2 regions of the Brevibacillus sp. NRRL NRS-603 genome follow, and region 2 is predicted to be linked to the other one. Evidence: predicted binding sites of a transcription regulator. Region 2 holds the regulator's gene; the other holds the start of a gene.
What was found. Region 2 encodes LexA, which represses DNA repair genes until DNA is damaged. Its sites were predicted from a motif close to CGAACATATGTTCG; they were not measured.
Positions count from the first base shown of each region.

Region 1: the regulator LexA is predicted to act here: its motif matches at 13,896-13,909, upstream of uvrB (excinuclease ABC subunit UvrB).

Region 1 is NZ_PXZN01000038.1:43,401-58,698, forward strand. Features, by position in the region: gene C7R94_RS24490 (argininosuccinate synthase) at 1-41, shown strand, start outside; gene argH (argininosuccinate lyase) at 38-1,483, shown strand; gene C7R94_RS24500 (acetamidase/formamidase family protein) at 1,544-2,455, opposite strand; gene C7R94_RS24505 (GerAB/ArcD/ProY family transporter) at 2,595-3,695, shown strand; gene C7R94_RS24510 (iron-containing alcohol dehydrogenase) at 3,752-4,909, opposite strand; gene ftsE (cell division ATP-binding protein FtsE) at 5,241-5,927, shown strand; gene ftsX (permease-like cell division protein FtsX) at 5,917-6,813, shown strand; gene C7R94_RS24525 (murein hydrolase activator EnvC family protein) at 6,841-8,043, shown strand; gene C7R94_RS24530 (S41 family peptidase) at 8,136-9,605, shown strand; gene C7R94_RS24535 (PDZ domain-containing protein) at 9,621-10,982, shown strand; gene C7R94_RS24540 (hypothetical protein) at 11,112-12,812, shown strand; gene C7R94_RS24545 (flagellar hook assembly protein FlgD) at 12,875-13,807, opposite strand; gene uvrB (excinuclease ABC subunit UvrB) at 13,988-15,298, shown strand, end outside.
Region 2 is NZ_PXZN01000012.1:734,250-749,547, reverse strand. Features, by position in the region: gene C7R94_RS10535 (DUF4269 domain-containing protein) at 1-132, opposite strand, end outside; gene C7R94_RS10530 (DUF456 domain-containing protein) at 241-726, shown strand; gene lexA (transcriptional repressor LexA) at 777-1,400, opposite strand; gene yneA (cell division suppressor protein YneA) at 1,563-1,898, shown strand; gene C7R94_RS10515 (DUF896 domain-containing protein) at 1,975-2,172, shown strand; gene crcB (fluoride efflux transporter CrcB) at 2,269-2,634, shown strand; gene C7R94_RS10505 (HelD family protein) at 2,673-4,922, shown strand; gene C7R94_RS10500 (HesB/IscA family protein) at 4,987-5,289, opposite strand; gene ltaE (low-specificity L-threonine aldolase) at 5,414-6,439, shown strand; gene C7R94_RS10490 (peptide ABC transporter substrate-binding protein) at 6,663-8,294, shown strand; gene C7R94_RS10485 (hypothetical protein) at 8,428-8,625, shown strand; gene C7R94_RS10480 (alpha/beta hydrolase) at 8,629-9,363, opposite strand; gene pdhA (pyruvate dehydrogenase (acetyl-transferring) E1 component subunit alpha) at 9,689-10,774, shown strand; gene C7R94_RS10470 (alpha-ketoacid dehydrogenase subunit beta) at 10,778-11,758, shown strand; gene C7R94_RS10465 (dihydrolipoamide acetyltransferase family protein) at 11,860-13,248, shown strand; gene lpdA (dihydrolipoyl dehydrogenase) at 13,255-14,664, shown strand; gene C7R94_RS10455 (aspartyl-phosphate phosphatase Spo0E family protein) at 14,787-14,948, shown strand; gene C7R94_RS10450 (hypothetical protein) at 14,943-15,298, opposite strand, start outside.

The DNA of each region.
Region 1 (15,298 bases), on a different contig from region 2:
CCATTAAGATTTTGGATGAAAAGGATGCGATCAAGCAATGAAACTCTGGGGAGGACGCTTCACGAAGCCGACGAATCAACTCGTAGAAGAGTATACTGCTTCTATTTCTTTCGACCAGAAAATGTGGCGACAGGACATCGTCGGAAGCCTGGCTCATGTTGCCATGTTGGGCAAGTGTGGCATCCTGCCGATGGAGGAAGTAAGACAGATCATCGCTGGCTTGAAAAAAGTAAAAGAGAAAATTGAGCGCGGGCAAGCTGAGTTTCTCGTTGCGCACGAAGATGTGCATATGAATATTGAAAAGATGCTGATTGAAGAGATCGGTCCGGTGGGGGGAAAACTCCACACTGGCCGCAGCCGCAATGATCAGGTTGCGTTGGATATGCACCTGTACCTCAGAGAAAAGCTGATGGAGATTATCCAATTGGCAATGTATTTGCAAGAGGCATTGCTTGAGCAAGCCAGCCAGCATCTTGATACCGTTATGCCAGGCTATACACATTTGCAGCGCGCGCAACCAGTATTGTTCGGCTATCACCTGATGGCGTATGTGTCCATGCTGCAACGCGATATCGAACGGATGACGGAGACGTGGAAGCGTGTGAATGTGCTGCCGCTTGGAGCAGGTGCCCTCGCAGGTACGACATTCCCGATCGACCGCACGTTTGTAGCGGAATTGCTGCAATTTGACGGCATTTATCAAAACAGCATGGATGCAGTGAGTGATCGTGATTTCATTGTCGAATTTTTGGCAGACGCTTCTTTGGTCATGACCCATCTTTCCCGTCTGTGCGAAGAGCTCGTCATCTGGAGCAGTCAGGAATTCTCCTTTGTGGAGCTAGACGATGCGTTTTGCACGGGGTCCAGTATCATGCCGCAAAAGAAAAATCCTGATGTAGCAGAGCTGGTTCGCGGAAAAACTGGGCGTGTTTACGGCAATTTGTTTGGATTGTTGACCGTATTGAAAGGTTTGCCGCTGGCGTACAACAAGGACATGCAAGAAGATAAAGAAGGCATGTTCGATACGGTAGCAACCATTCATGGTGCGCTAGCGTTGCTCACGCCGATGATTAAGACGATGCAAGTCAAAGCAGATCGCATGCGTCAAGCAGTTACCAACGATTTTTCCAATGCGACAGACCTGGCAGATTACTTGGTTCGCAAAGACATGCCATTCCGTCAGGCGCATGAAGTTGTAGGGAGAACCGTCTTGTACTGCATCGAGCAGCAAAAATATCTTCTCGATTTGACCTTGGAAGAATTCCAGAACTTCTCAGAGGCTATTGGGGCAGATGTGTATGACGCTCTAGCTGTTGAGACAGTTGTCAATGCACGCAACGTGTTGGGCGGAACTGCCCGTAATCAGGTGGAAGTCCAAATTGATTGGTACCGCAAGCAACTGGTAGAAACACATGCGTGGGTGGACAAAAACAGTCAAAAGGTCATGATTGAATCCTTGATCGATGTCGGTTCGCCCGCATAAAAACGTACTTGTAGGTAAAGCAAAAAACCCCAAGCTTTGGGGTTTTTTTGCGCTTTATCCTTATCTACCGACTATTTTCGAATCAAAGCCTACTGCGGTTGCGTACGCAAGAGGCAACTCCATGCGGGCTGTCTTTAAAGGATCGACGACCTGGCAGATACGCAAATCTCCCGCAGCGGAGAGCAGGAAGGTGGCTTCGGCTTTTTCTAAGCCCAGCTCTTCGTGTAGAAATTGCACCATGTTAATTACCGCTCGATCCGCAGCCTTGTCCAGCTCCTTTTCCGACGCAATCGTGATCAGGTGCTCTTGGTTGACTGCCATCGGTAACGGCCACTGCTTTCCTTTTATCACATCGAGCTTTACGGTTACTTCCCCTGCGATTTCTACACCACATACAGCTACTTCACCGTCAGCCATTGCAGCATGGAGGTCACCAAGGGCAAATAATGCGCCCGGAACATTTACCGGTAAAAGCAATGTAGTACCTTCACGGATTTGCTTGCAGTCCATGTTGCCGCCGTGATCCCCCGGCGTACCGCATGAAATGGCTTCTTTGGCAGGAGCTGTTCCAATTACACCAATCATGGGGTTGATCGGAACCTGAAGCTTGTCTGACAATACAGCTTTTCCATCTTGTATCGGAATCATTTTAATCACATTTTCTTGCAGGTCGAATCCCATTACACCCAGTTCTGGTCCAGTAACCATTACGCCTTGGTTTTTAATCTCAATTTTCTGAATATGAATAACCAAAATATCGCCTGGTTCTGTTTTTTCTATATAAATAGGGCCGGAAGCAGGGTTGATCCGATTCCAATCAAGCTCTTGAAACACGGTGTCATCCGATTGGATTTGGTCCTCGAAGCAATCGCAGGTTTCAAACGTTACGATACTGCCTGCTTCCACCTTCAAGACTGGAAGATTCTCAGGAGACATGGCATAAATCACGTCCTGCTTTTTTACTCTGTACATGATTGCAGTCCTCCACTCCATTTCAGAATTTACATATATTTCTTTATCATAGCATGAAATGCCTGTGTGTTTAGCGTCAAATCATGGAGGAAATAATTGTACAAAGGGATCGAAGGCCTAAAGAGAGCAGGGAACAATCATGCAAGAGAGCTACAAGATCAGTCCCCGTCAACTATTGATGCTCGTCACCCTTGTTACCATTGGGGACTCCGTTCTCGTCCTGCCTGGCACGACGGCTGCACTTGCTAAACAGGATGCGTGGATATCCGTCCTGATCGGGCTTGTGGTGGGACTGCTCAATATTATGTTACTCATAGCTGTGGGAAAGCTTTATCGGAATCAAAGCTTTTTCACCTTCGTTGATCAAACCGTTGGGAGAGTGTTGGGAACCATCATTACACTCTCGTTCATTTGCTATACTCTGTTTTCAGCAGGGGCGCATGTGATGGAAATTGGCGACTTTGTTGGCACGCATCTATTAGTCTCGACACCGAGATTCGCGATACAGCTATTGTTTGTCATTGTGATTATGTTTGGTGTGAGTTTAGGATTGCAAACAGTCGCAGAATCGGCAGAAATCTATTTTGTCTGGTTCTTTTTCTTTTTTGGTTTACTCATGATTACTCTTCTGCCACAGGTGGAAATGTCTCGAATTCAACCTGTTTTTGAAAATGGGTGGAAGCCTATTTTGCAGGGATCTACAGCGGCATTTGCCTTTCCTTTTTCAGAGCTGGTCATATTTATGGCGGTTCTTCCGTTTGTCTCGCCCATTCAAAAACGAATGAGATCTTTTTTTCTGGGGACGTTGCTTGGGGGAATTGTGCTGTTCATCATCATGGTGATGTGCATCCTTGTTTTGGGGGCAGAACAGACTTCGCGGCATTTTTATCCGACCTATGTTCTCATCAAACAGCTAAAGCTCGGGGATTTCATTCAACGGCTAGAGGCGATTATCGCGGTGATCTGGTTTATCGCGGTAAGTGTCAAAATTACGCTGTACTGCTTGTTTTTCCATTTGGGAATCCGTCACGTCTTTCGAATCGACAACTTCAAGGTTCTAATCTTTCCGTACATTGTTTTGCTCATGGTGATGTCTACGATTTTCTCGCCCAATATGATCGTCTATGGCGACATCATTGCGAAGTACTGGCCATTCTATGATTTTACCTATAGCGTCGGTGTGCCGGTGGTGCTGTTATGTGGAAATCTTATTCGGAAAAAATGGCTGAATCAAAACTGACGATCAAATTAACAAACGCCGTACTCCCATTTCTGGAAGGCGGCGTTTGTTTGTGTTTACAAAGACATGCGAAGAATCTGTACCACATCATCGCTGGTCAACGTTTTGAATTGGCCGATCGGTCCAAACGGAGTAGCTTTTTCAGCCATGAGCTGCAAATGCTCGTCGGTGATACCGTAATCAGCCAAGCGAGTAGGGGCACCGATTCGCTCAAAGAAAGCTTCCGTAGCGGCGATCCCTTCCAATGCCACCTCATCATCTGTTTTGCCGACAGGATCGACATTCCACACTTCTGTCGCGAACCGCACAAAGCGAGTGACGTTTTCACGGAACACATAGCGCATCCATTTCGGGAAGATGATCGCCAGACCGCCACCGTGCGGGATGTCGTAAACAGCACTCACAGCATGCTCAATGGAGTGGGTTGCCCAGTCTGTTGTGACACCAACCGGGAGAGTGCCGTTCAATGCCATTGTTCCGCAGTACATAATGTTGGCTCGCGCATCGTAGTCTTCCGGATTGGCGAGGACGCGTTCTGCATTTTCGATGACGGTCTTCATGATCGACTCGGCAAAACGTGTCTGCAATGGAATTTCGGTTGTATGCGTGAAATACTGCTCGAATACATGGGACAAAATGTCGCTGATTCCGTAGATCGTTTGGTCGCGAGGTACGCTAAACGTATGTTCTGGGTCCAGAATCGAAAACGCAGGAAAAGTTGTCCCAGCCCCATGCTTTTCTTGTGTCTCCCAATTGGTGACGACACTTCCCCGGTTCATTTCAGAACCAGTAGCAGCAAGTGTCAGTACGGTACCGAGAGGCAAAGCCTCTTGTGCGACCGCTTTGCGTGTATAAAAATCCCATACATCTCCTTCGTAAGGCACACCGATCGCGACTGCTTTGGCCGCGTCGATTACACTGCCACCACCTACAGCGAGTATCCAATTGACGCCCTCTTGGCGGCATAACTCAATTCCTTTGTTCACGGTACTCAGACGTGGATTTGGCTCCACTTCTGGCAACTCATGCACGCGGCAGCCCGCAGACTGGAGGAGAGAAATCACTTTGTCGTAGAGACCGGTTCGCTTTATACTGCCACCACCATATACCAAAAGGACAGTGGGACCTAGCTGTCTTGCTTTTTCCTCGAGCTGGGCCAATTGACCCCGTCCAAAAATTAGCTGTGTCGGGTTATGGTAAACAAAATTTTCCACGTTATAAACAGCTCCTTTTTTATGATGCCCTCTTGTCACACTCATTGTAGCCAACTGTTTTCCATGAAGCTAGTTAGGAATGTGCAATCTTATTTTCTCCCTAATTCGTGACAGTTGTTAACAATCGAAGCTGTTTCGACAAGAAATGAGAGATTTAGTGGATACCATCCGTGATTCGTGATGGTATAATAGATAAGATGGGAAATCCCGCTGTTTTTCAACAAGGTATGGCAGCGGTTGCTAGTGGGTAGAGGGGTTTTGTCGATTTTTACTTTAAAATTCAGGATCAAGATACATAGACAAGGATCTGACGAAGTAGGATGTGATTGGCTTGATCGAAATGTTCGATGTGTGGAAAACATACCCGAATGGAACGAATGCTTTGAAAGGTATCAACATTCGGATTGAGAAAGGTGAATTTGTGTACGTAGTAGGCCCCAGTGGTGCGGGTAAATCTACGTTTATCAAATTGATGTACCGTGAAGAGAAGCCGACGAAAGGACAAATCTTTTTGGGTGGCTTCAATGTCAGCAGAATCAAAGAGAGACAAATTCCATTAGTCCGCCGCAGTATTGGTGTCGTGTTCCAGGACTTCAAGCTGCTGCCGACATTGACCGTTTTCGAAAATGTCGCGTTTGCGATGGAGGTAATCGAGAGCAATCCAAAACAAATCAAGCCGCGTGTGATGGATGTTTTGGGACTGGTAAAGCTCAAGCATAAAGCAAAAATGCTGCCAAGCGAGCTGTCCGGCGGTGAGCAACAGCGTGTTGCCTTAGCGCGTGCACTGGTGAATAGTCCGGGAATTATTATCGCGGACGAGCCGACGGGGAACCTGGACCCAGAGACCTCATGGGAGATCATGAAGCTGTTTGAAGAAATCAATCAGCGTGGCACGACAGTCGTCATGGCTACCCACAATAGAGAAATTGTCAACACCATGAGAAAACGGGTGATTGCGATCGAAGCAGGCCAAATTGCCCGTGATGAGCAGAGAGGGGAATACGGTTATGAAGATTAGGACGCTGGGGCGCCATGTCCGTGAAGGGGTCAAAAACCTCGGGCGGAACGGCTGGATGTCGTTCGCTTCTATTAGTGCCGTGACCATTACCCTCTTTATCTTGGGCGTTTTCCTCATTCTGGCGATGAACGTCAATTACTTTGCGCAAAGCGTGGAAAAGCAAGTAGAAATTCGGGTCTTCATGGACTTGCTGGCGACAAAAGAAAACATCACACAGGTTGAGAACAACATCAAGAAACTTCCTCAAGTGGAGTCTGTTTCATTTGTTCCGAAAGACGAAGGGCTGAAGCAATTTAAAGAGAGCCTTGGTGAAAAAGCGTATTTGTTTGAGGGATTGGAGGAAAGCAATCCTCTGCCGGATGCGTTTACCGTAAAAACGAAGCAACCGCAAGACACTGCTGCTGTTGCCGCTCAAATTAAGAATCTCCAGTATGTCAAAAGCCTAACCTATGGGGAAGGCACTGTGGAAAAGCTGTTTTCCTTGACAGGAGCAGTCCGAAATGTCGGGATTGCCTTTATTATTGGACTTGGTTTTACAGCGATGTTCTTGATTGCCAACACAATTAAGCTGACAATTGTGGCACGTCGCAGAGAGATTGAAATCATGAAGCTGGTTGGTGCCACGAACTGGTTTATCCGTTGGCCATTCTTTGTGGAAGGGCTCATGATGGGGGTGGCAGGGGCATTGATTCCGACCATTATGTTAATGGTTGGCTATTACTACCTCCTGGATGCCATTCACTCCAGCTTTGAAGCTTCCCAACTGTTTAAACTGTTGCCGCTATTCCCGCTCGTGTATCAAGTGGCGTTGGCATTGCTGGCGATTGGCGCGTTTATCGGGATTTGGGGAAGTTTGGTGTCCGTACGTCGCTTCTTGCGAGTTTAATAATTTGAAGAGCGTGGGAGGAGTATCATGAGAAAGAGAATCCTGCTAGCACTCGTGATCACTGGTCTTGTAGTCGGTACGGTGCTCCCGACGAATGTGAGCTTGGCAGCGCCTAGTAAGGCCTCTTTGGACAAGATTAATCGAGAGCTAAAAGAGATCCAAAAGAAGAAGAAAAGCCAGCAGCAGCAATTGAAGAAGACCGAAGAACAAATCAATGTCGTACAAAAAGAGAAAAAAGGCTTGGAAACGCAATTGATGCAAATCGATTTGCGTCGCAACGATACACAGAAAAAGCTGGACAAGCTTGAGCAGCAAATGGATGAGACCAAGGAAAAAGCAGCAAACGCGCAGGATAAGCTGGATGAGGCAAAAGACCGCGTGGCGAAAAGGGATGCCTTGCTCAGAACACGTGTGACTTCCATGTATGAACGCGGTACGGTCTCCTATTTGGATGTCCTTCTCGGTTCCTCTGACTTTGGGGACTTTTTGACGCGTATGCAGGCCTTGCAGCTTATTTTAGAGCAGGACACGCGTATTTTAGAGGATAACATTCGCGATAAGGAAACCATCGAGACTAAAAAGAAAGAAATTGATCATCAGCTGACTGTGTACGCCGGGATGTTCGATGAGGCTGAGGAGCTCAAAGCCGAATTGGACAAGCAGTACAAGCAAAGTATGGTGGTCAAGGCTGAATTGGAAAAGAAACAATCTGCTCTTGAAGTGGATTTGGAGCAGTATGGGCAGGAGCTTTTGGCTATCACCAAACAAGAATCAGCCAAATACGCGGAGCGAGTACGTGCAATGAGCGCATCCAGTACAGGCTACAAGGGTGGGAAGTTTGCCTTGCCTATCGCAAGTGGACAATTTCGCTTCACTTCTGGCTTCGGAATGCGGTCAGACCCGTTTACAGGCCGCTCGGCTGGGCATAATGGTGTAGATATGGCAGCACGGAAGGGAACGCCAATTTTGGCTGCGGCTGACGGAATCGTTCTCTTTGCAGGATATAACGGCGGCTTCGGGAATACAGTAATGATCAAGCATAACGCAGAATATACCACTCTGTACGGTCATATTCGCGAGGGAGGTATCAAGGTTTCTGTTGGGCAATCCGTATCGAGAGGTCAAAAGATCGCAGAGGTAGGATCAACAGGTCGTTCAACCGGAAATCACGTACACTTTACCGTCTATAAAAACGACGTAGCAGTTAACCCAATGCCATACTTGAAGTAGACCCTCGTGCGACCAGACAAATATTGTTAGCGGAACATGCATACACTAGCAGCATATCTTTTTCCGGTAGCACAAAGGATGGTGACGTAACAGTGAGATGGAAAGGACGTACCGTAATCGCGCTTGTACTCATCTCCATGGTAGCCAGTAGTTTTATTACGATGGCGATCATGAAGACATCGGCTAGCGCCAGTTCAAGTCAAGGTGGGGCATTAACAGCATCCAGCATGGCGCTATTTTCTGGGAGCGGAGATTATCCGAAAGAGTTCCAGAAGCTGTACGAGGCGTTTTCAGCAATCAAGAAAGATTACATCCAAAATGTCACCAATGAGCAGTTAGTAGAGGGTGCAATTGGCGGAATGGTCGGGTCTCTCGAGGATCCGTACAGTGATTACATGGACCCTCGTTCTGCTGAGGAGTTCACATCTACCCTGCACTCGACTTTCCAAGGGATCGGGACAGAGGTAACGATGCAAAATGGTCGGGTAACGGTTGTTTCGCCATTCAAAAACTCTCCAGCAGAGCGTGCAGGGCTGCGGCCAAACGACCAAATTTTGAGTGTAAATGATGAATCCCTTGAAGGATTGGACCTGCATCAGGCAGTGACGAAGATTCGTGGTCCAAAAGGAACGAAGGCGGTTCTCAAAGTAGTGAGGGCCGGAGTGCCAGAGCCTCTTACCATCGTGTGTGTGCGTGACGACATTCCGATTGAGACAGTAAACAGTCAAATCATCGAGAAGAACGGTGTTAAAGTAGGTGTGATCAGCCTTACCCAATTCTCGACAGACACAGCTAAGCACTTCAAAGAACAGCTGGCTGCTCTTGAGCAGAAGGGGATTGGCGGTCTGGTAATTGACGTTCGAGGCAATCCGGGCGGGTATTTGCTAGCTGTGAAAGAAATCGGAGAAATCCTCGTACCGAAAAAAGGCAAGATCGTGCAAATCGAGTATGGAAATGGCGGACAGCAAAAAGAGGAGTATTTCTCGACTACAGAAGCTGCCAAGCCTTATCCAATCTCGGTACTGATTAATGGCGGAAGCGCCAGTGCATCGGAGATTCTCGCGGGTGCTATGCGGGATAGTGGCAACTACAAGCTGGTCGGTGAGAAGACCTTTGGTAAGGGAACCGTTCAGAGTACAATGGAAATGAACGACAAGAGCCAATTGAAGCTGACGATTGCCAAGTGGGTCACACCGAGTGGTGAATGGGTCCATAAAAAAGGCATTACGCCAGATTTTGCAGTCAAGCAACCAGATTATTTCAACGCGACTCTGTTGCCGGCAGATAAAATATTGCAACGCGACATGGCTGGCACTGACGTGAAAAACCTGCAGCTCATCCTGAAGGGCTTGAATCTGTCCCCAGGACGTGAAGATGGCTATTTCGATGAAAAGACAGAGGAAGCAATCAAGCAGTTCCAAACCTCTAACAAACTCGAGGTAACTGGCAAAGTAGACGCGAAGACACGCTCGTCGCTGGAAGAAAGTCTCCGTAAAACGATGACGAAGCCAGAGAATGACCTGCAATTGCAAAAAGCTCTGGATGTAGTCACCGGCAAGTAATGAATAATCAAGAAAATGGAAGCAGGTAATTCCCTGCTTTCCGTAGAAATGATAACCACGGCAAATCAAATGCCGTGGTTTTTCTTTCTTTCAGTTGAGGTGAGGCAATTGGCGATACAGGCAGATATGCTTACCATTGCATATGGCTTTGCCGCATTTTTTATTAATCCTGTCTTCTATCTCTTTCTGGTGTTTATTTATTTGCATTATCGCAGACAGATGAACCTGGAAAGACAGCTTTTCTCTGCGCGCATTCAGTCCCCTCTGCTCTCGACGATACGGGCTGTAGGGATGGGCTTGGTGGGAGGCTTGCTGATTTCTCTTCTAAGTGCAGGACTCGGCGTGGTCGTGCAAGCACAGGATTTGTGGATACTATGGGGATTGGCGCTCATCTTGGCGCTGATTCGTTTACGGTTTCTCTGTTTCGCATATGCTGCAGGGATTTTGGCGATTTTACACGCGATCACACAGGTCATTCCACCGGTTACGGATGTTCCTGGATTGAGCTTTGTCTGGGAAATGATTCGTCAGGCGAAACCATTGCCGTTGCTTGCGTTAGTTGCAGTCATGCACCTGATTGAAGCGATGCTCGTACGCTGGAATGGCGGGCGGGACGCTTCTCCGCTGTTCGTGGAAGGGCAGCGTGGACGGATTGTCGGTGCCTATTTGCTTCATTCTTTTTGGCTGACGCCAGCCGTGCTGTTCGTACAGATGGAGCCAGGTGCTATGAGTGGTGCGTTGTATCCAGGGTGGCCGTTCTTCTCTCCGGGAGCTGCTTCATTCGGACTGATGCTTCTGCCGACAGTGACAGGATTCTCCGATATGACGCAAACGATGACACCTTATAGAAAAGCGACGCAGGTTGCGAAAAATTTGATGCTGTATGCGATCATTTTGCTGGGCTTATGCGCTCTCGCTGCATGGTTTTATCCATTGATCTTGCTGGCTGCGATCTTTGCGCTATTCGGTCATGAGGCGCTGTTTTTCTGGAGTCAGTATCAAGAAAGAAAACGTTCGCCTTATTTCATCCAGTCTTCGCGTGGCGTAAAAGTAATGGGAGTCATTCCGGGTACAAGAGCAGAGGAGATCGGCATCACACCCGGTGAGATTATCGTGAAAGTAAACGGCATTTCGGTGCGGGAAAAAGAAGATTTATATCCAGCACTACAAGCCAATCCTGCCTTTTGCAAAATGGAAGTACTTACGCGTGAAGGCGAGCTGAAGTTCGTACAGTGTGCGGTCTATGCGGGCAATCATCACCAACTGGGGATCATTGTGGTTCCGGATGCAAATACCCGTGCATTTGTTGATTTGAAACGCGCCAGTGTAGTCGAGCTGATCAAGCAAAAGCTGGAGAAGCTGAATGTAGGAGCATAAGGATAGTTGGGGAGAAGGTATGCAGACAAAAGTGCATACCTTCTTTTTTTGAGAAAAGCTCGTCTATTCGGTAACTTACTGGTGGCTGTTGCGTCTCAATGGAGGAGGAAATAAGGGGGAGTTGGTTCGGTGTCCAAAGTAAAAAGAACGGTCTCGTGGTTTTTGTCGGGTACATTAGCAGCTGCCACGGTCTTTGCTGCACCCTTATCAGGAGCAGGCGCAATGAGTCCTGTGACCGTAGCGCAGGCTCAATCGGTTGTAGCTGTGCCGATGCATGTGACGAAAGGTGTCCAAAAGCTAGTCAAGCTTGTACCGGAGTTGTCTTCGCGCTATGTCGTTTACGGTGGAGATGTGGATGGACCTGGTGTTAGCGGGGTGGCGGTCACTTTTGCGCAGTCTGCTGCTGAGGCTCAGTCGTCCATGGATGATGCGATTTTTGACGGACAGACAGGAGAGCTTCTCAGACTGAATCTTACCCCTAAAGCAGCAACAAAGCCTGCGTACCCGAATGAGCAGCAGGCCAAAGCACGAGCGTTGGCTTTTGTCGCTGGTTTGCAGGGAACTGGTACAGGTAATACTTATCAGGCGAGAGAGGTTTATAAAAATAAGGACCTATTGACGGTTCGACTGGTGCGAGTGATAAATAATGTGGTGCTTGATGACGATTATGACTGTCTCGTCAGTTTTGATGCATCGGGAAGAATTGTTTGGTTTTCCACGTTTGATGGCAGGCTATATGAAAAAGTAAGTCCTTCTTCACTCCCATCTCCGCAGCGCGTCATCTCCGCCGAACAAGCTGTACGAAAGTGGCAAGAAAGCCGGCCATTGGAGCTTGTTTATTTATTGCCTACTCATAATCATAGCGATCAGGTGGAAGCAAAGCTTGCCTATGTCCTGAAAAATGGAATCATAACCCAACAACATACAGGTAGTGCATTAGATGCCTTCAGTGGCAACCGATTGGTAACAACGAATTCAAGAGCGACAACGAGCCCGTCTCAGACCATCAATGTGAATGGAACAGGTGAGAAGTGGGTTGCGCAAACAGAAACGCAAGCGCGTGATTTGTTACGCATGTTGTTTAAACTCGAAACAGAAAAGCTGCCGCTGTCCATCTACGAGGCGAGTTACGATAATGGCCCAGCCCTTCGTTATTTCATATGGGGAAATTTTGGTGAGGGGGTTCCCGATGCTGACAAGATATCTCGAATGGCTAGCTTTCCTGAGGGAAGCAGTAACGGCGAGCAGCATCATCTCCTCGTGACAGATGCGAGGACTGGTGAATTTCTTGAATTTTCCACGAAGGTAAACAATCCGCAATGGTCTAATGTGAAAACGGATAAGAAGCGGGATCGAGTGAAAGCGGATAAGCTTTTGACCAGACTGACTCCGTCTGGAAGCAATCAGTTCCAAATAACGGAGGATGGAGATGAAAGGTATACCTCGATCATAGCTGATCCCATTGTGAACGGGATTCCGGTTTATGGGATCAATCAAAGTGCGGAGGACGGGATGTATACGATTCGGATCGATTCATGGACGGGGACATGGGAGCAGGTGAGAATAAACAAACCGGCCAGTGTCAAATACCCGGCCGGTTCCCAAGCCCTTAAAGAACAAGTGGCCATGACCCGATTACTGCAAACCTATCCACTTGAGTTGACCTACATTCACCAGCCAGATCATAAGAAAAACACGATTACATGGAAGCTTGGCTATGACCTTTCGTTTCGTCAAACTCGCCCGCATTGCTTCTGCGGGGGAGAATTTAAAGTAGATGATACGTTTTACGTGGATGCGATAACCGGAAAAGTGATCGTAAACGAATAGGACCCTGCAAAAGAAAAGCCGCCTTCTTCGATTCGAAGATGTGCGGCTTTTTGTATAGGATTCTAGGCAGTTGCTTCGAATCCTGTGATTTGATTGAGAGCGACTTTCTTATCATCCTGAAGGACGAATTCGACTACTCCGTTTTTCATGCTGACCGCTTTGACTACTCCGGTAAGAGGAGTATTGGAAGTGGTGCCGTCCGGATTCGTTGTAGACTGGTTGTACGTGATGTTGTAGCCGATCATTTGCGCGTAGGCAAGCGAGTTGCCCATTGTTCTGTTTTCAGGTTTCACTGTCATGCCTACAATTTCTTCGGCTTTTACGGTTGATCCATTATCCAGTTGGAATTGTGCGGTACCGTTTTTGGTGGTAAAGCCAGTGATGACGCCATTCAAGATTTCATCAACCTTGGAAACGTCGTTAGTGGTATCTGGATTGCCATCCCGGTCTACTTCCTTGGTTACTTTATAGGAAATCTCTCGACCGATCATTTCCATGTACTTCACGCTGTTATCGAGCGTATTGCCTGCCAGACCTTGTGATTCCAGTCCGGAGACGTCTGCCAGCGGAATCGGTGTCGATTCGCCTGCAATACGGAAGTAGATTTTGCCTTGATCCATGTAGACGGCATCAAGTACGCCTTCTTTCTTCTCCGTCTTGGTTTCTCCCGTCATCTCGTCTTTTGTAGTAAGAGAATACGAGGCAGTGCGACCTACCAGCTTTTCATACTTTTCCAAAGTGACCATGCTGTTGTTCGATTGCTCCATCAGCGTGGTCATTTTTGTGATTTTTTCTACCATGGTCAGCATACTTGTTTGCTGGATGAACTGAGAGTTGTCCATGGGGGACATAGGGTCTTGATGCTTTAGCTGCTCCAGCATGAGCTTCATAAAGGCATTTTGGTCGAGCTCTGTGGAGAATTCTTTTTTGCCTTTATAGCTCATATGCGGTTGTATATAAGGGTTATTTTTGACGGTTGTTCCGGTATCTGACATGTCAATCCTCCCTGAAGGTGGCGAGTCTATCTGCGTATGTTTGTACTTCCTTCATCTTATATCGGAAAAATCGGCGGAAAGATGAAGACAAACGTTTGTTCGAATTTTGGGCTTAAACTAGCCGGAATTGTGTTATAATGGAAGTAGAAACAGTCATGCTATGAGGAGATGAACGAGGGAATGGAGCGTTTTGAATTGGTATCGGAGTTTCAACCGTCCGGTGACCAGCCGACCGCCATTGCCGAGCTGGTGGCAGGGTTAAAGGCTGGCAAGCGACACCAGACATTGCTTGGTGCGACGGGAACGGGAAAGACTTATACGGCTGCCCAAGTAATTGCTCAGGTGAACAGGCCAACACTCGTGATGGCACATAACAAAACTCTGGCAGCTCAGCTTTGTGCAGAGTTTAAGGAGTTTTTCCCGAACAACGCGGTGGAATACTTCGTCAGCTACTACGATTACTATCAACCCGAAGCATACATTCCCCAATCGGATACGTTTATTGAAAAAGACTCGAGCATCAACGACGAGATCGACAAGCTCCGTCACTCGGCTACCAGTGCGCTGTTTGAACGCCGAGATGTGATCATCGTTGCCTCCGTCTCCTGCATTTACGGATTGGGTTCGCCGGAAGAGTACCGTGAACTGCTCTTGTCTTTGCGCGTTGGCATGGAAAAAGGACGAGACGAGATTTTGCATCGTCTGGTCGATATCCAATACACACGCAACGATATCAACTTTACACGTGGTACGTTCCGCGTGCGGGGTGACGTGGTGGAGATTTTTCCTGCCTCACAGAGCGAGCAGGCGATTCGCGTAGAGTTTTTCGGAGATGAAATTGAGCGGATTACTTCGATTGACGTACTGACCGGAGAGATTTTGGGACAGCGTGATCACATTGCCATTTTCCCTGCCTCCCACTACGTGACGCGCGAGGAGAAAATGAAGCTGGCTGTCCAAAGCATCGAGGCCGAGCTGGAAGAAAGACTGAAAGAATTCCGTGATGCGGGCAAGCTCTTGGAAGCACAGCGACTGGAGCAACGCACACGGTACGATATTGAGATGATGCTGGAGATGGGCTTCTGCTCCGGGATCGAAAACTACTCGCGCCATCTGACAGGACTTCCTGCGGGGCACGCTCCGTATACCTTGCTGGATTACTTCCCAGATGATTTTATCGTCATGATGGATGAGTCGCATATGACCTTGCCGCAGGTTCGGGGGATGTATAACGGTGACCGCGCGCGAAAGGATGTACTGGTGGAACACGGATTCCGTCTGCCTTCTGCACGCGATAACCGTCCACTCAAGTTCGAGGAATTTGAAGGAAAGCTGAAACAAGCGATCTACATTTCAGCTACGCCTGGTCCATATGAGCTGGAGCACACCCCTGAAATGGTGCAGCAGGTGATTCGTCCGACAGGCTTGATTGATCCGACGGTAACGGTACGTCCGATCAAAGGACAGATTGACGATCTGATTGGCGAAATT
Region 2 (15,298 bases):
AATGGTTCCGGCAAGCACTGGACGGTAATCGGATAGTACTTCCATGATATGCGTCTGTTGAATCACTTCCCACGCCGCTTTTTGGCGCATCGATCCTCTGCCCAAGTATGAGAGATCATGCCAATTTCTCATGAGACTACCTCCGTGTCTACTTTCTTTTAAAATAGTTTAGACAAAAGTAAATAAGTACGCAACGAAATCGGTAATCACTCGTATACCTAAAGGAAGGGAGTGTAGTAGATGGAAATATTTTTGTGGGTCGTAGTTGTGCTATTGTTCTTGCTAAGCATCGCAGGAATTTTCTTGCCCGTTTTACCTGATACGATCTTGCTGTGGGCGGGCTTTTTGCTCTATCACTTTTTTATTGCAGATCCTGGAGCGGGATTGCCAGCATCCTTTTGGTGGGGAATGGTCGTTCTAAGCATTCTGCTTTACGGTGCTGACTTGCTGACGAACATGTACTTCGTGAAAAAGTATGGAGGGTCAAAGTGGTCGTCCGTTGCTGCTGCGGTCGGAATTATCCTCGGGATTTTCGTTTTCCCACCGTTTGGTATGCTGATCTTGCCGTTCGTATTCGTCGTTCTCGTAGAGTTGATGGTGCAGAAGCAGTCGATGGAGCGAGCAGTGAAAGCAGGGGTAGGCTCACTGATCGGATTTTTGGGCAGCGCGGTCGTAAAAGTCATCTTGCAACTTGCGATGATCATCTGGTTTTTTATTGCTAGATAACATATAGAAAACAAAAAGGACAGCAGAGGCTGTCCTTTTTTATGTGGAAACTAGTGAATGAGGCGATAGACGCCGATGACTTTGCCGAGAATGGTGACATGCTCCAGAATGATTGGTTCCATCGTGGCATTTTCCGGTTGAAGACGGAAGTGGTTCTTTTCTTTGAAAAATCTTTTGACGGTCGCTTCGTCTTCTTCTGTCATGGCTACGACAATATCACCATTGTTCGCTACGTGCTGTTGGCGAACAATTACGTAATCTCCGTCGAGAATCCCGGCATCAATCATACTGTTTCCGGAGACGCGCAGCATGTAGACCTTGTCAGAAGTCACGATATTGTCCGGAAGCGGGAAGTATTCTTCCACATCCTCAATGGCAGTAATCGGTTGTCCAGCGGTTACTTTTCCGATTACGGGCACACGGACGACAGAGTCTTCGAAATTGTCTTGAAAACGATCTTCATCTGATAACAATTCGATGGCGCGAGGCTTGGTAGGATCTCGACGAATGAGGCCTTTTTTCTCTAAGCGTGCCAAATGACCATGTACTGTTGAGCTGGAAGCTAGTCCGACAGCCTCTCCAATTTCACGTACAGAAGGGGGATACCCTTTATCACGAACTTCCTTTCGTATGAACTCGATGATGGCTTGTTGTCTACTCGATAATTTTGACATAGAAAGACACCCCTGATTTCTCGAACATATTTTCCTATATTATACCATGGGAGCTTGCGTTCGACAAACATAAGTTCGATTCTTTGTTGACATGAACATATGTTCTCATTTATCATGAGGTTACAAATGATCAGAACGTATGTTTGTGAGGGGGCCATTATTATGAATTCATCAACAGTACGTAATCGTTTCGACAAAAAAGAAGAACGTCGTGTTCGTTTTGGTATCACGAGAGGACAAGCTCTCTTGTTTCTTATTACATTTACTCTCTTTTTTTACTTGTTGACCGAACTGGTGTTTGCTTCTTCGCCAATGGAGGAGCCACAAGGTGTAGAAGTAACCGTACAATCTGGAGATAGCCTATGGTCGTTAGCTGTTCGCTACTCAGATCAGCATACAGATGTTCGTGACTATATCATAGAAATCAAGGAAGCGAACGGTTTGGATAGCAACAGGCTTTACCCGGGTCAGACTCTGATCATGCCTGACATGCCGTAAGTGTTCGGTTGTCTTGCGGGAACATTCGAATGTGGTATAATAAAGCGGCACTACTACAGAGTGGGAGGAACCAGCAGTGGTATCTGACGCAGAAATTAAACGCATTAATGAATTGGTCAAAAAATCTCGCGAAGAAGGTTTGACTGAAGAGGAAAAGCTCGAACAAAAAGCATTGCGCCAAAAGTATATTGACGCCGTTAAGCTTTCATTGAGAGCAAATTTGGATTCCATCCGTTATGTGGAAGACCTTGAAGAAAATAAGCCAAAACAGTAAGATAACAATTACTGATACGACAGACATCCTCGCTTGACGCTAGGGTGTCTTTTTCTGTGACATACATAACGCTTTGATAGCCAGGGAGGGAAAGCGATGGCGTGGATAGCTGTGGCGGTTGGAGGAGCAGTTGGCTCTCTTTTGCGCTACCTATTGTCTTTGTTCGCAAATCAGCCGGGATGGCCGTGGGGAACCTGGATCGCCAATGTTTGTGGATCTTTGGTCATCGGCATCTTGTTCGTGCTGGGGAAAGAACGTGGTTTTTTATCTCCGACACTCTATCTCTTATTTGCAACGGGTGTCATGGGAGGATTTACGACTTTCTCTAGCTTCTCCTTGGAAGTGGTTACTTTTTGGGGAGAAGGCCATCTGTTGCGTGGCACTTTGTACGCTCTTCTCAGTTTGGGAGTCGGTCTCCTTTCTTGTGCGGTTGGAATATGGCTGGCGAGGCAATGGTCCTGATACATTCAATAACACGATACATGTGAGGGGGAATGAATGTGAGTACACAGCATCGTGATTATGAACTGGAACAAAAAAAGCTGGATGAAACCATTTCAGCGATCGACGAAGAAATGGAGCAGCTTCGCAATGATATTCGTGAGGCAACAGATGACTATGTGAAGCAGGTCGTTAACTTTAAAAAGGCAAAGGATTTGCGCTATCTGGAAGATCAGGGTCGAGAGAAGCCTTATTTCGGCAGAGTGGATTTCTTGAAGGATGAAATCTATGAGCTGGACCAGGTCTACATAGGGAAACGGGGAATTGTGCGCAGTGATACATTTGATTCTGTCGTCGTGGATTGGCGTGCACCTATCGCCAGTCTCTATTATTCGGGTGAAAGCAAAGACGCGTTCTATCGGATGGGACGCGAGATCGTGCGTGGTGAAGTTCGATTAAAGCGTAATTTTGCAATTGAAGACGGAAAGATTGTTGGCATCTATGATGGAGCAGTAAAAGAAACGATTAACCGCGAAATGGGGCATCCCGATGAGTTTTTGCAAGAGGGCTTCATCGATGAATTTTTGGCAGCCAATCTGAATCAGGCCAACGATAGCAGACTAAAAGACATCGTCGCTACGATTCAGTCCGAGCAAAATGATATTATTCGAGCGGAAAAGGAACGACCCATTGTTGTGCAAGGAGTAGCGGGGAGCGGAAAAACGACCATTGCGCTGCACCGACTCTCCTATTTGATTTATAACTACCAGGATTCCATGATGTCCAAAAAGTTCATGGTGTTTGCACCCAACCGGATGTTTCTTACCTATATATCCGAGGTTTTGCCAGAGTTAGGCGTCGATGACGTTCAACAGTCTACCTTTGTAGATTGGGCAGCGCGTCTTGTAAAGCCTCTGCTACCTAAAGGATGGAGAATCGTGAGTCCCGATAAGCCTCTTCAATTGTTCTTCGAGGAGGGGCAGGATGAGCGCCAGCAAGAAATGACGAGAAACAGGCTTCGCTTCAAAGGATCGCTTGCTTGTCGGGAGGCGCTGGAGCAATACATTCGGTATATCGTTGAAACGAGAATCCCTTTTAAGAAGCTCAGCTTTTTATACAACAAAACCAAGCAAGTCTTTACCATTCCGGGTGATTTTATTCGCCAATGCTTCCTGGAGCAATTCGCCAATATGCCGTATCATCGACGGGTAGAAGCGCTTCGCAAGCATTTGAAACAAGAAATGAACAAGCAATTGTTTGCCCATTTGCGAGAACGAAAAGTCGATTTGGACAAAGAAGGCTTGTACAAATTCGAGAAAATGCTGGAGCAAATATTGGATACGTACCTGACTGCGTTTCCCAGACTGGAAATCTTCGCAGCTTATCACGAGTTGATTGCTGACGAGGAATTACTGCGCAAGCTCGTACCTGCTGACATTTCAGACGAGGTTGTGCGTGATGTGGCTCAGTCAAGTGCTGCGTTATTTGCAGAGGAGAGATTGGAGCCGGAAGATATCGCGCCATTGCTATACTTGCAGCATATTGTTGAAGGAATGAACAAAGCGGAGCATTTTGATCATACGGTCGTAGATGAAGCGCAAGACTTGAGTGCGTTGGAAATAGCAGTCATTGCATTGGCAACGAAGCGAAACTCACTAACAATCGTGGGAGATATTGCGCAAGGCATTCATAGCTACCGGGGGATTCATGCCTGGGAAGAGTTGACGAAGGGGATATTTGCACAGCTGTTTCCTTCTTATTATACGTTGTCGCAAAGCTATCGTTCGACAATTGAGATCATGCGCTGTGCCAATGAAGTGTTACGGCAAATTGAATTGCCCGAGACGGTATTGGCAAAACCGGTTTTGCGTCATGGTGAAAAACCAATCATGGTCAAGGCTCGTTCGCGAGCGCAACTGTGGGAGGACATCTCTTCGCGTGTGGCTGCCTACAAATCTGAAGGCTTCAAAACGATTGCGATCGTAGCGAAAACCATCCAAGCGAGTAAAAAAGCACATAAAGGCTTGCAAGACAAGATAGCTGATCTGACTCTGTTAGGCAGCAAGGATAACCAATTTCCGGGTGGCGTAACTGTCATGCCTGCTTTTTTAACAAAAGGCTTGCAGTTCGATGTGGTCATTATACTGGATGTGGACGCCTATCAAAATAATGAATGGGACGCAAAACTGTTGTATGTCGCGATGACGCGTCCGGTCCATCGGCTTGTTATGACGAAGGTTGATGATGTTTCTTCACCGTTGCTGAAAGATTTACCGGCAGCGCTGTACACCATGGCTCCTGACGAATAAGAGAATCTACTCATCAAAGAAAACCCTCTGCCTGTAAAAAGCAGAGGGTTTATCTGTATCTTGCTTAGTGGTCGCCTGTGTTACCTTTTGAAGGGTTGGTAATTACAAAACCTTCTTGCGGCAAGAAGAGATAGTCAATGACGACGCCATCCAGCAATGGCTCATCTTTTTTCACGATCACATCAATCTCTTTGTCAGTCGAGATCACAAGATCTTCTTCTGTTGGCTTGTCCAGAGCGAGCCCGTAGTGTGCATGATCGCCGTGAGCGTGAGTAATATAAACGCGCAGTTTCAATTCTTTGTCTTCTTCTTGCTCGATGATTGGAGCCAATTGCTTAGCAGCGTTACGCGTGATTTTTAGTTTCACAGGTCAAATCCCCTAACTGTATGTAAGTTACCCCTCCATCTTAGCAAGAGGGAAATCAGGATGCAATGTTGAAAGTGTTACGATATGTCTAGAGAATAACAACAGGGTGGAAGGGGAGTCATCTATGAAAATCGATTTGCGCAGCGATACCGTTACGAAACCAACCGAGGAGATGCTTCGAGCAATGGCCGGTGCGGAGGTTGGTGATGATGTTTACCGAGAGGACCCAACTGTCAATCGTTTGGAAGCGATCGCGGCTGAAATACTCGGAAAGGAAGCTGCCCTGTTCGTAACAAGTGGCACACAAGGCAATCAGGTGGCTGTTTTGACGCACTGTGTCAACGGAGACGAGGTCATTGCAGAAGCGGATTCGCACATTTTTTACTATGAAGGCGGAGCTATGTCGGCATTGGCCGGCGTGCAAACACGGACGTTGGTTGGCGAACGTGGTGCTTTGCGTGCAGAAGATGTAGAGAGGGCGATTCGGGGCAACAATATCCATTTTCCTCGCACAAAATTGATTTGTCTCGAAAATACACATAATCGCGCGGGCGGGGCGGTAATCTCTGTCGCACAAATGAAAAGTGTCTATGATATCGCACAGAAACACAGGATTCCCGTTCATTTAGATGGTGCTCGTCTCTTCAATGCGGCTGTTGCCCAGGGTGTTGCAGTCAGTGAGCTAAGCGCTTTTGCCGATACCGTTCAGATCTGCTTGTCCAAAGGGCTGAGTGCTCCAGTTGGCTCCATTTTGGCTGGAGATCGTTCATTTATCGAAGAAGCGAGATGGTGGAGAAAAAAATTAGGCGGCGGGCTGCGTCAGGCAGGGTATTTGGCAGCACCGGGCATCATCGCTTTGACACAGATGACCGAACGATTGGCAGAAGACCATGAACGGGCTCAGCAATTGGCAAAAGGCTTGCGCCAGCTATCACTTCAGGTCGAGCAAGTCGACACGAATATCGTGCTTGTGAATACAGACTCGATTGGACAAACAGCTGTTGCCTTCTTGGAACGGCTGGAGGAAAAAGGAGTGCTCGCTGTTGATTTTGATGAGTATGTCATTCGCTTTACGACGCATCGACACATTAGCGATCCATGTATCAAGACCGTTGTGGAAGCAGTAGAGGAATTATTGAATACGTTGTAATCGTTTCGTTTCAAGATTTTTAGCCAGTCAAAAAAGGGACTGGCTTTTTCTTTGCTGAAATAACGAATTCAAAATAATTAGACAATTTGTACAAAATATGGGTCTTTACGCGATCAGTTTTTCGCCATACCGTCGGATTTGTTTCGTCTACACTTACGTTATCATGGTAGTGTGATGAAGTGAAAGCGCTTACTTTTGTATGGAATCAAGGGGGATGGACTAGATGAAAAAGAGGATGAGCTTCATTTTGAGCTGTTTCTTGCTGCTTCAAGCTTTAACGGGATGTAGTACAAGTGAAACGGGGGCGAATGATCAGGCATCTCAACCAACGAAGCCAACGGGAAAAGAGATGGTATTGAATTGGAACGCTGACGGTGGAGAGCCTCCGACAGCAGACCCCGGACTAGCTTCCGATGGCACTTCCTTTGATGTCATTACTGCCTGTTTTGAAGGACTGACTCGCTATGGACCGGATGGGAAAATAGCCAACGCAATCGCCGATAGTTATACGGTATCCGAGGACTTGACGACGTACACGTTCAAATTGAAAACGAATGCACTATGGAGCAACGGAGATTCGGTAACCGCCCATGATTTTGAGTTCGCCTGGAAAAGAAATCTCGACCCGAAGACAGCATCCGAATATGCCTATATGCTTTATTTCATTAAAGGGGCAGAGGAATTTAACACAGGAAAAGGATCGCATGAAGACGTAGGGGTCAAGGCACTAGACGATTTTACACTAGAGGTCAAGCTCAATTCGCCAGCTCCGTTTTTTTACGAGCTAACGGCTTTCCCGACATTGTTTCCTTTACATAAAAAGACCTTGGAAGCACACCCGGATTGGGCGGCGTCTCCAGACAACTACGTGGGCAACGGCCCGTTCAAAATGGAACTGTGGGAGCATAAAAACAAAATGGTTCTTGTGAAAAACGAGAAGTATCATGACAAAGATGCCGTGAAGCTCGACAAGATCGTCTGGAGCATGATTACCGATACCAACACTGCTCAAGCATTGTTTGATTCTGGTGAATTGGATTGGGGAGGGCATCCAAGCTACGTGTTGCCTGTCGATGTGATCCCCGCTTTGCAGGACGAAGGAAAAATCGTAATGGCGCCGTATCCGAATACAGTTGCAGTCACCTTTAATACAACCGTGGCCCCTTTTACGAATAAAAAGATTCGACAAGCCTTCTCGTATTCAATACAGCGGCAGCCTCTTGTAGACGGAATCGTACAGACAGGGGTACCTGCGGCTTTTGCATGGGTTCCTCCCTCGATGCAACTCAGCGGAAATAACTATTTCCAAGAGGATGTAAACAAAGCAAAACAGTTATTGGCTGAAGGGTTAAAGGAGCTTGGGCTTTCGACGATGCCTGAAGTGACCTTCACATATGGTTCAGGTGACGATCGTCAAAAAAAGCTGGCTGAAGCTCTTCAGGATCAATGGAAAAGAAGCCTTGGTGTAGATGTGAAAATCAGTGGCTTGGAGGAAAAAGTTTTTTTACAGAACAAGCGCTCCAAAAACTATCAGTTTGCCTACCGAAATTGGGGTGCTGATTTTAACGACCCCATCAATTTCCTGGAAATTTTCAAGGACAAAACAGTGGGCACGAACGACGCTGCTTGGGAAAACGACAGATACCGGGAGCTAATCGTCCAGAGTTACTTGGAAAAAGACCCGGCGAAGCGTAATGCGATCATGCGTGAGGCAGAGACCATCTTAATGGAGGAAATGCCGATTGCCCCTGTGTATTATGGTGCAAGACCGTATATAAAAAATGACAAAGTCAAAGGATTTTTGATCAACCCGTTTGGTGGTAGAGACTTTAAATATACAACCATTGAACAATAAAAAAGAGTCTTGCCGTGTCCGGAAACTTGGAGAGCGGCAAGGCTTTTTTTGGTTCCATTCGGTTGACTCACTTGCGTGTAATTCAGACCCGCCAATGAAATACTATAGCTATCCAACATAGGGGAAAAGAGGGATGGATATGATCTCGGCCAAAGAGCGAGAACGCATTCTCAATCAAATGAAACGGGACGAGAGCAAGATTGTCAACATCGTCCTAAACGATTCCAATCAGGTAGCGGGCGAAATTGAAAAAGCCAACCACCAAGGCATTTTCTTGGTGGATGGCCGGTACTACGGGTACGAGGACATCAAAGAAATCAATGGCTCGTAATGGTTACAGACGGGGAGGCGGGAAGAAGTAGCGCAAGGCGTCAGGCAGCTCTTTTTGCCACAAACCCCAGACGTGATTCCCCGGTTTTTCTCGATAGGACAAGGTTGCTTGCTTGTCCTCGAGAATTTGTTTTGCCTCGCGATTCCATTGCACGAAATCGAAGGTACCCGCACTTGTTTCCACAGCCGTCTCATCGAGGCCAACGACCATCCAGATTCGTAGCCAAGATAGACTAGATTGATTCAAAAGCGGGTCGAGCGTCGTCTGGAAAAACGCCCCGGACAGCGAGAGTACTTGTGGAAAGAGGTCGGGGTGTTCCAATGCGAGATGCAAAGAAACGGTTCCACCTAAAGAGTCTCCAGCCAGTACACGTGAAGCAGGATCACGGCGCACAGGATAGCGCTCCTCAATGTAAGGAATCAGCTCTTCGGTGAAAAAACGCTGATAGGCTGCATTTCTCGACCCCGAAGGAGAATACTCGCTGGTGCGCTTGTTGCGATCGACGGAAACACCTACGACGATGTAGGGTTCGATACCTTCTTCCAGAATCAATTGATTGGAGATGGTAGCGATTCGACCCATCGTAAAAAAGTCGTTTCCATCCTGGCAATACACAACAGGGTAAGAAAGAAGCTCATTGTACCCCGGCGGCAGGTATACTTTGACCGAGCGGGGAGTGTCCACGTGGATGCTGGGCACTTCTTCTTTTATAATGGTTCGCTTTACATAGTCAGACATCGATTACACTCCCTGTATGCTCAAATGAAAAACTAAGCCTTGAAAAAAACTGATACAGCTTATATAGTAAATGATAACAGAGAGGAAATAAACCCTGTAATATCAATACTGTAACACATTAAACAGGTATTTTGACTGCAATATAACAGGGTGTTGCAAACGGCGCTGTAAGCCCTTTCTTGCACCATGCAACTTTCTTCTGGTTTGTATCAGGGTCACTTCCGCCGCGAATTGCTTTTTCGCTTATCGAGCAGATGCTCAGATTAGGCGACAAAGAGCAACGCGGGAAAAGGAAGTCCCTTATTCTAGTGACGAGGTGAATGTGATGAGCGTATCCACTGCTGTTGAACAAACAGAGAACAACGCCCCGCTGCAAATTCTTGCCCCGGATGGTACGGTTGTTCGTCCTGACTTGATGCCTAAGCTCTCCGATGATGAATTGCGTGAACTGATGCGTAAAATGGTATTTACCCGTGTATGGGACCAACGCGCAATCAGCTTGAACCGCCAAGGTCGTCTTGGTTTCTATGCACCAGTCGCTGGTCAAGAAGCAAGCATGATCGGTTCCGAGGCTGCTCTTTCCAAAGAAGACTTTATCCTGCCTAGCTACCGTGATATTCCACAAATGGTATGGCACGGTTACCCAATGCACAAAGCATTCCTGTACTCCCGCGGACATATCGAGGGCGGCAGAATTCCTGAAGGTGTAAATGTATTGATGCCACAAATCATCATCGCGGCTCAATGTACACAAGCAACAGGTATTGCAATGGGTTACAAGCTGCGCGGTGAAAAGAAAGTGGCGATCAACTACTTTGGTGATGGTGCGACCTCCCAAGGTGACTTCTACGAGGGTATGAACTTTGCAGGTGTATACAAGCTGCCTGTTATCTTCTTCTCCCAAAACAACGGTTATGCGATCTCTCTGCCGTTCGAAAAACAAACGGCTTCTGAAAATATCGCAGTCAAAGCAGTTGCGGCTGGTATTGCTAGCGAACGCGTTGACGGTATGGACATTCTCGCCGTTTACTACGCAGTTCAACAAGCAAAAGAGCGCGGCGTGAATGGCGAAGGTGCGACTCTGATCGAAGCAATGACGTACCGTTATGGTCCTCACACTATGGCTGGTGACGACCCAACTCGTTACCGTACAGGTGAAGAGCAAAGCGAGTGGGAACTGCGCGATCCACTGATCCGCTTCCGCAAGTTCCTCGAAGCAAAAGGTCTCTGGAGTGAAAAAGACGAAGAAGCTGTCATCGAAGAAGCGAAAGCTGCTGTTGCGGACGCAATCAAAAAAGCGGACGAAACACCTAAGATGAAAGTTAGCGAACTGATCGATGTAATGTTTGAGACACTGCCGCCTGCACTCGAAGAGCAAAAGGCAGAATTCCTGGCGAAGGAGTCGAAATAAGCCATGGCACAAATGACAATGGTTCAAGCCATTACGGATGCAATGCGCGTAGAGTTGAAGCGCGATGAAACCGTTCTTGTCTTCGGTGAAGACGTAGGTAACAACGGCGGGGTGTTCCGTGCAACAGAAGGTCTGCAAGCTGAGTTCGGCGAGCAACGCGTTTTCGATACGCCGCTCGCTGAGTCCGGAATCGGCGGTTTGGCTGTTGGTCTTTCCGTAAACGGCTTCCGTCCAGTAGCAGAAATTCAGTTCTTTGGTTTCGTATTTGAAACGTTCGATGCAATTGCATCTCAAGCTACTCGTATGCGTTACCGTTCCGGCGGTCGCTTCACGAGCCCAGTTACATTCCGCTCCCCATTTGGTGGCGGTGTGAAAACGCCTGAGCTGCATGCTGACTCTTTGGAAGGCTTGATGATGCAAACTCCGGGACTGAAAGTGGTTATCCCTTCCAACCCTTATGATGCAAAAGGACTGTTGATCTCCGCGATTCGCGACAACGATCCAGTTGTATTCCTCGAGCACATGAAGCTGTACCGTTCCTTCCGTCAAGAAGTTCCTGAAGGCGAGTACACCATTCCACTCGGCAAAGCAAACGTAGTAAAAGAAGGAAGCGATGTTACCATCATCACCTATGGTGCGATGGTGCATACCAGCCTGAAAGCAGCAGAAGAAATTGAGAAAGCGCGTGGAGCAAAAGTAGAAGTAATCGACCTGCGCACCATCAGCCCACTCGATATCGATACGATCGTGGATTCTGTGAAGAAAACAAATCGTGCGATTGTGGTTCAAGAAGCACAAAAAACGTCTGGTGTTGCGGCGGAAATCATCACGCAAATCAACGAACGTGCAATCCTGCACCTCGAAGCGCCAGTGCTGCGTATTACAGCACCAGATACCGTTTACCCGTTTGCACAAGCAGAAGATGTGTGGCTGCCTGACGTAAAACGCGTAGTAGATGGTCTGACTCAAGTCCTCGATTTTTAATTGAGAAACGGACATAATGGCGGAAAAGTTGAAAGCTTTCCGCCTTCTTTTGGGAAATATAGGCTTACTACTATGGCGAAGTGTTATAAGGAGGAGATACTGTGAGTCGTTTTACATTTAGACTCCCGGAGCTCGGCGAGGGTATCCATGAAGGCGAAATCGTCAAATGGCACGTACAGCCCGGAGATTCCGTAGAAGAAGACCAAGTCATCATGGAAGTACAAAATGACAAGGCGGTTGTAGAAGTACCGTCGCCTGTTAAAGGGAAAGTTATCGACCTGAAAGTAACCGAGGGTACGGTTTCTGTAGTCGGCGATCCACTGATCGAGTTTGACGTAGAAGGCGAAATTCCGAATTTGCCAGACCATGGTCATGGCGATTCCCACGCTGCTGAGGCGGCACCAGCGCCTCAAGCTGAGGACAAAATGGAGCCAGGCTGCGACATCGGTTCCCAGGTGAGTGCAAATGCGAACCAAACTTTGGAAACGCCAATGGCACAAGCAACGGCTACAGCAGTAGTTGCACCAATTGACCGTAAGCATGTGTTGGCTACACCTTCCGTTCGTAAATACGCTCGCGAAAAAGGCGTTCAATTGGCTAACGTACCTGGTACAGGCAAATTGGGTCGCATCACACGCGAAGACGTAGATCGCTTCGTATCTGGCGGAGCAGCAGCGCCAACTGCACAAGCGGTTGCAGCTCCAGTAGCAACTGAAACTTCTGCAGCAGCTACAGGTGTAGCACAAGCAGCAGCGGCTCCAACCGTTCACCACACACCTCAAGCAGGCGAGCTGGAAGAGCGCGTTCCGCTGAAAGGTATGCGTAAAGCAATCGCAAAAGCAATGGTGAAATCTGCTTACACAGCACCACACGTAACGATCTTCGACGAAGTGGATGTTACAGCGCTTGTCGCAATGCGTAAAGATGCGAAGCCACTTGCTGAAGAGCGTGGTGTGAAGCTGACTTACCTGCCTATGATCGTGAAAGCAGTTGTAGCTGGTCTGAAGAAATTCCCAGAACTCAACGCTTCTATCGACGATGAAAAACAAGAAATCATCTTTAAAAAGTACTACAACATCGGTATCGCTACCTCGACAGAGGACGGCTTGCTCGTTCCAGTTGTGAAATCCGCTGACAGCAAATCCATCTTCCAGATCGCAGGCGAAATCGGCGAGCTGGCGAAGAAAGCACGCGACCGCAAAGCGACTGCTGACGAGCTGAAAGGTTCTACTTTCAGCATCACAAACATCGGTTCTGCGGGCGGTATGTTCTTCACGCCTATCATTAACTATCCAGAAGTAGCTATTCTGGGTGTTGGCCGCATTAGCGAAAAGCCGATTGTGAAAAATGGTGAAATCGCGGTAGGTCAAATGTTGCATCTGTCTTTGAGCTTTGATCACCGCTTGGTTGATGGCGAACCTGCACAGCGTTTCGTCAACTACGTGAAGCAGCTCCTCGAAAACCCAACGCTGCTCGTCATGGAGGGATAAGAGACAATGGTAGTAGGTGAATTTACTACAGAGGTTGACGTACTCGTAATCGGTGCTGGTCCAGGTGGATATGTTGCAGCGATTCGTGCCGCTCAACTTGGTAAAACAGTAGCTATCGTGGAAAAAGCTGAGCTGGGCGGCGTGTGCCTGAACGTAGGTTGCATCCCTTCCAAAGCAATGATCCACGCTGCACACACATATGAGCACACACAACATACAGAATCCATGGGTATTACCATGGAAAATGTGAAAGTTGATTTTGCTAAAGTACAAGAGTGGAAAAGCGGCATCGTGAAGCAACTGACTGGTGGCGTAGGCTCCCTCTTCAAAGGCCACAAAATCCAGGTAATCCCTGGTGAAGCTCTGTTCGTAAGTGAAAATGAAGTACGCGTATTCCACGGTTATGATGTCAACCGTTATCGCTTCCAGCATTGCATCATTGCAACTGGTTCGCGTCCGATCGAGTTGCCTGCATTCCCGTTTGGCAAACGCGTAATGTCTTCTACTGAAGCGCTGTCCTTGACTGAACTGCCGAAGAGCCTCGTGGTAATCGGCGGCGGATACATCGGTATCGAGCTCGGTACAGTGTTTGCGAAGTTTGGTACAAAAGTAACGATTTTGGAAGGTTCCGATCAAATCTTGCCAGGATTTGAGCCAGACATGCCGCGTTTGGTGGAACGCAAGCTGAAGAAGCTCGACGTTACCATCCATACAAAAGCATTGGCACAAGGAATGGAAGAGACAGAAAACGGCGTGATCGTGACTGCAGAAGTAAAAGGCGAGCAACAAAAAATCGAGGCGGAATACGTACTCGTTACTGTTGGACGTCGTCCGAATACTGATGAGCTCGGTATTCGCGATATCGGCATGAACATGACTGACCGTGGGTTGATCGTTGTTGACAAGCAAGGCCGCACGAGCATTCCTAACGTGTACGCGATCGGGGATATCGTAGCAGGTCCTGCGCTGGCTCACAAAGCTTCCTACGAAGGTAAGGTTGCTGCTGAGGCGATTGCTGGTCATCCAGCAGAAGTAGACTACAAAGCGATTCCAGCGGTTGTATTCTGCGATCCAGAAATCGCAAGCGTTGGAATCAATGAGAAAGAAGCAAAAGAAAAAGGCATTGATTACATTGTAGGTCGTTTCCCATTCGCAGCAAACGGTCGCGCTCTGTCTGTAAATGCAGGCGAAGGCTACGTGAAGCTGATTGCAGAAAAAGAAACGAATCTCGTATTGGGTGCACAAATCGTTGGTCCAGAAGCATCCAACATCATCGCAGAGATCGGATTGGCGATCGAAATGGGCGCAACACTCGAAGACATCGAGCTGACCATTCACGCACATCCAACACTGGGTGAAGTAACAATGGAAGCTGCTGAATTGGCTCTGGGTCGTCCGATCCACGTCATGAAATAGGAAGCGGGAAAAGCCTTGTGCCGGAAATGGGTACAAGGCTTTTTCTTCCACATCTTACCCTTTCCACCAGTTCTTAAATAATGTAAAATAGTGGGAGACAACGTTAGGTGGGGGCCTGCAGCATGGAAACGATGAGTAAGATGATTGATGACTTGCGACTAAAGCTAGAGCGCGCAGCAAAAGATGCAGGTTACAATTTTCTCGACCCTGAAATCGTGAGAATCAGTCAACAATTAGATAAACTAATTGTCGCACATATGCAACATGAAAAACGCCCTTCATGAGGGCGTTTTTGGTTGAGTGGGTCCTTCCGAGATGGAATAAAGCAAATGGGCATTACAGCCTTTTTTCGTAAGTGTGGGTTCTTGAGCATAATAATAGCTCGGATATAGAATGAGATGCTGCGCATCATAGCTAGGACCATTACTCGGACAGGTAAGCCGATGAGTTTCAGTGTCATAGGTAATTACGGGAGAAATGGATTGCAGATAGGCAGTAAGGGATTCGATTCCTTGTAACGAGTAATAAATCCGTTCTGCTTCACGCACAAATTTTGGAGCAATAGCCTCCCAATTCGCCTCAAAAAATAGCTGCCAATAAGATGATACGAACAGGCTGAAACGGCCTTTCACAT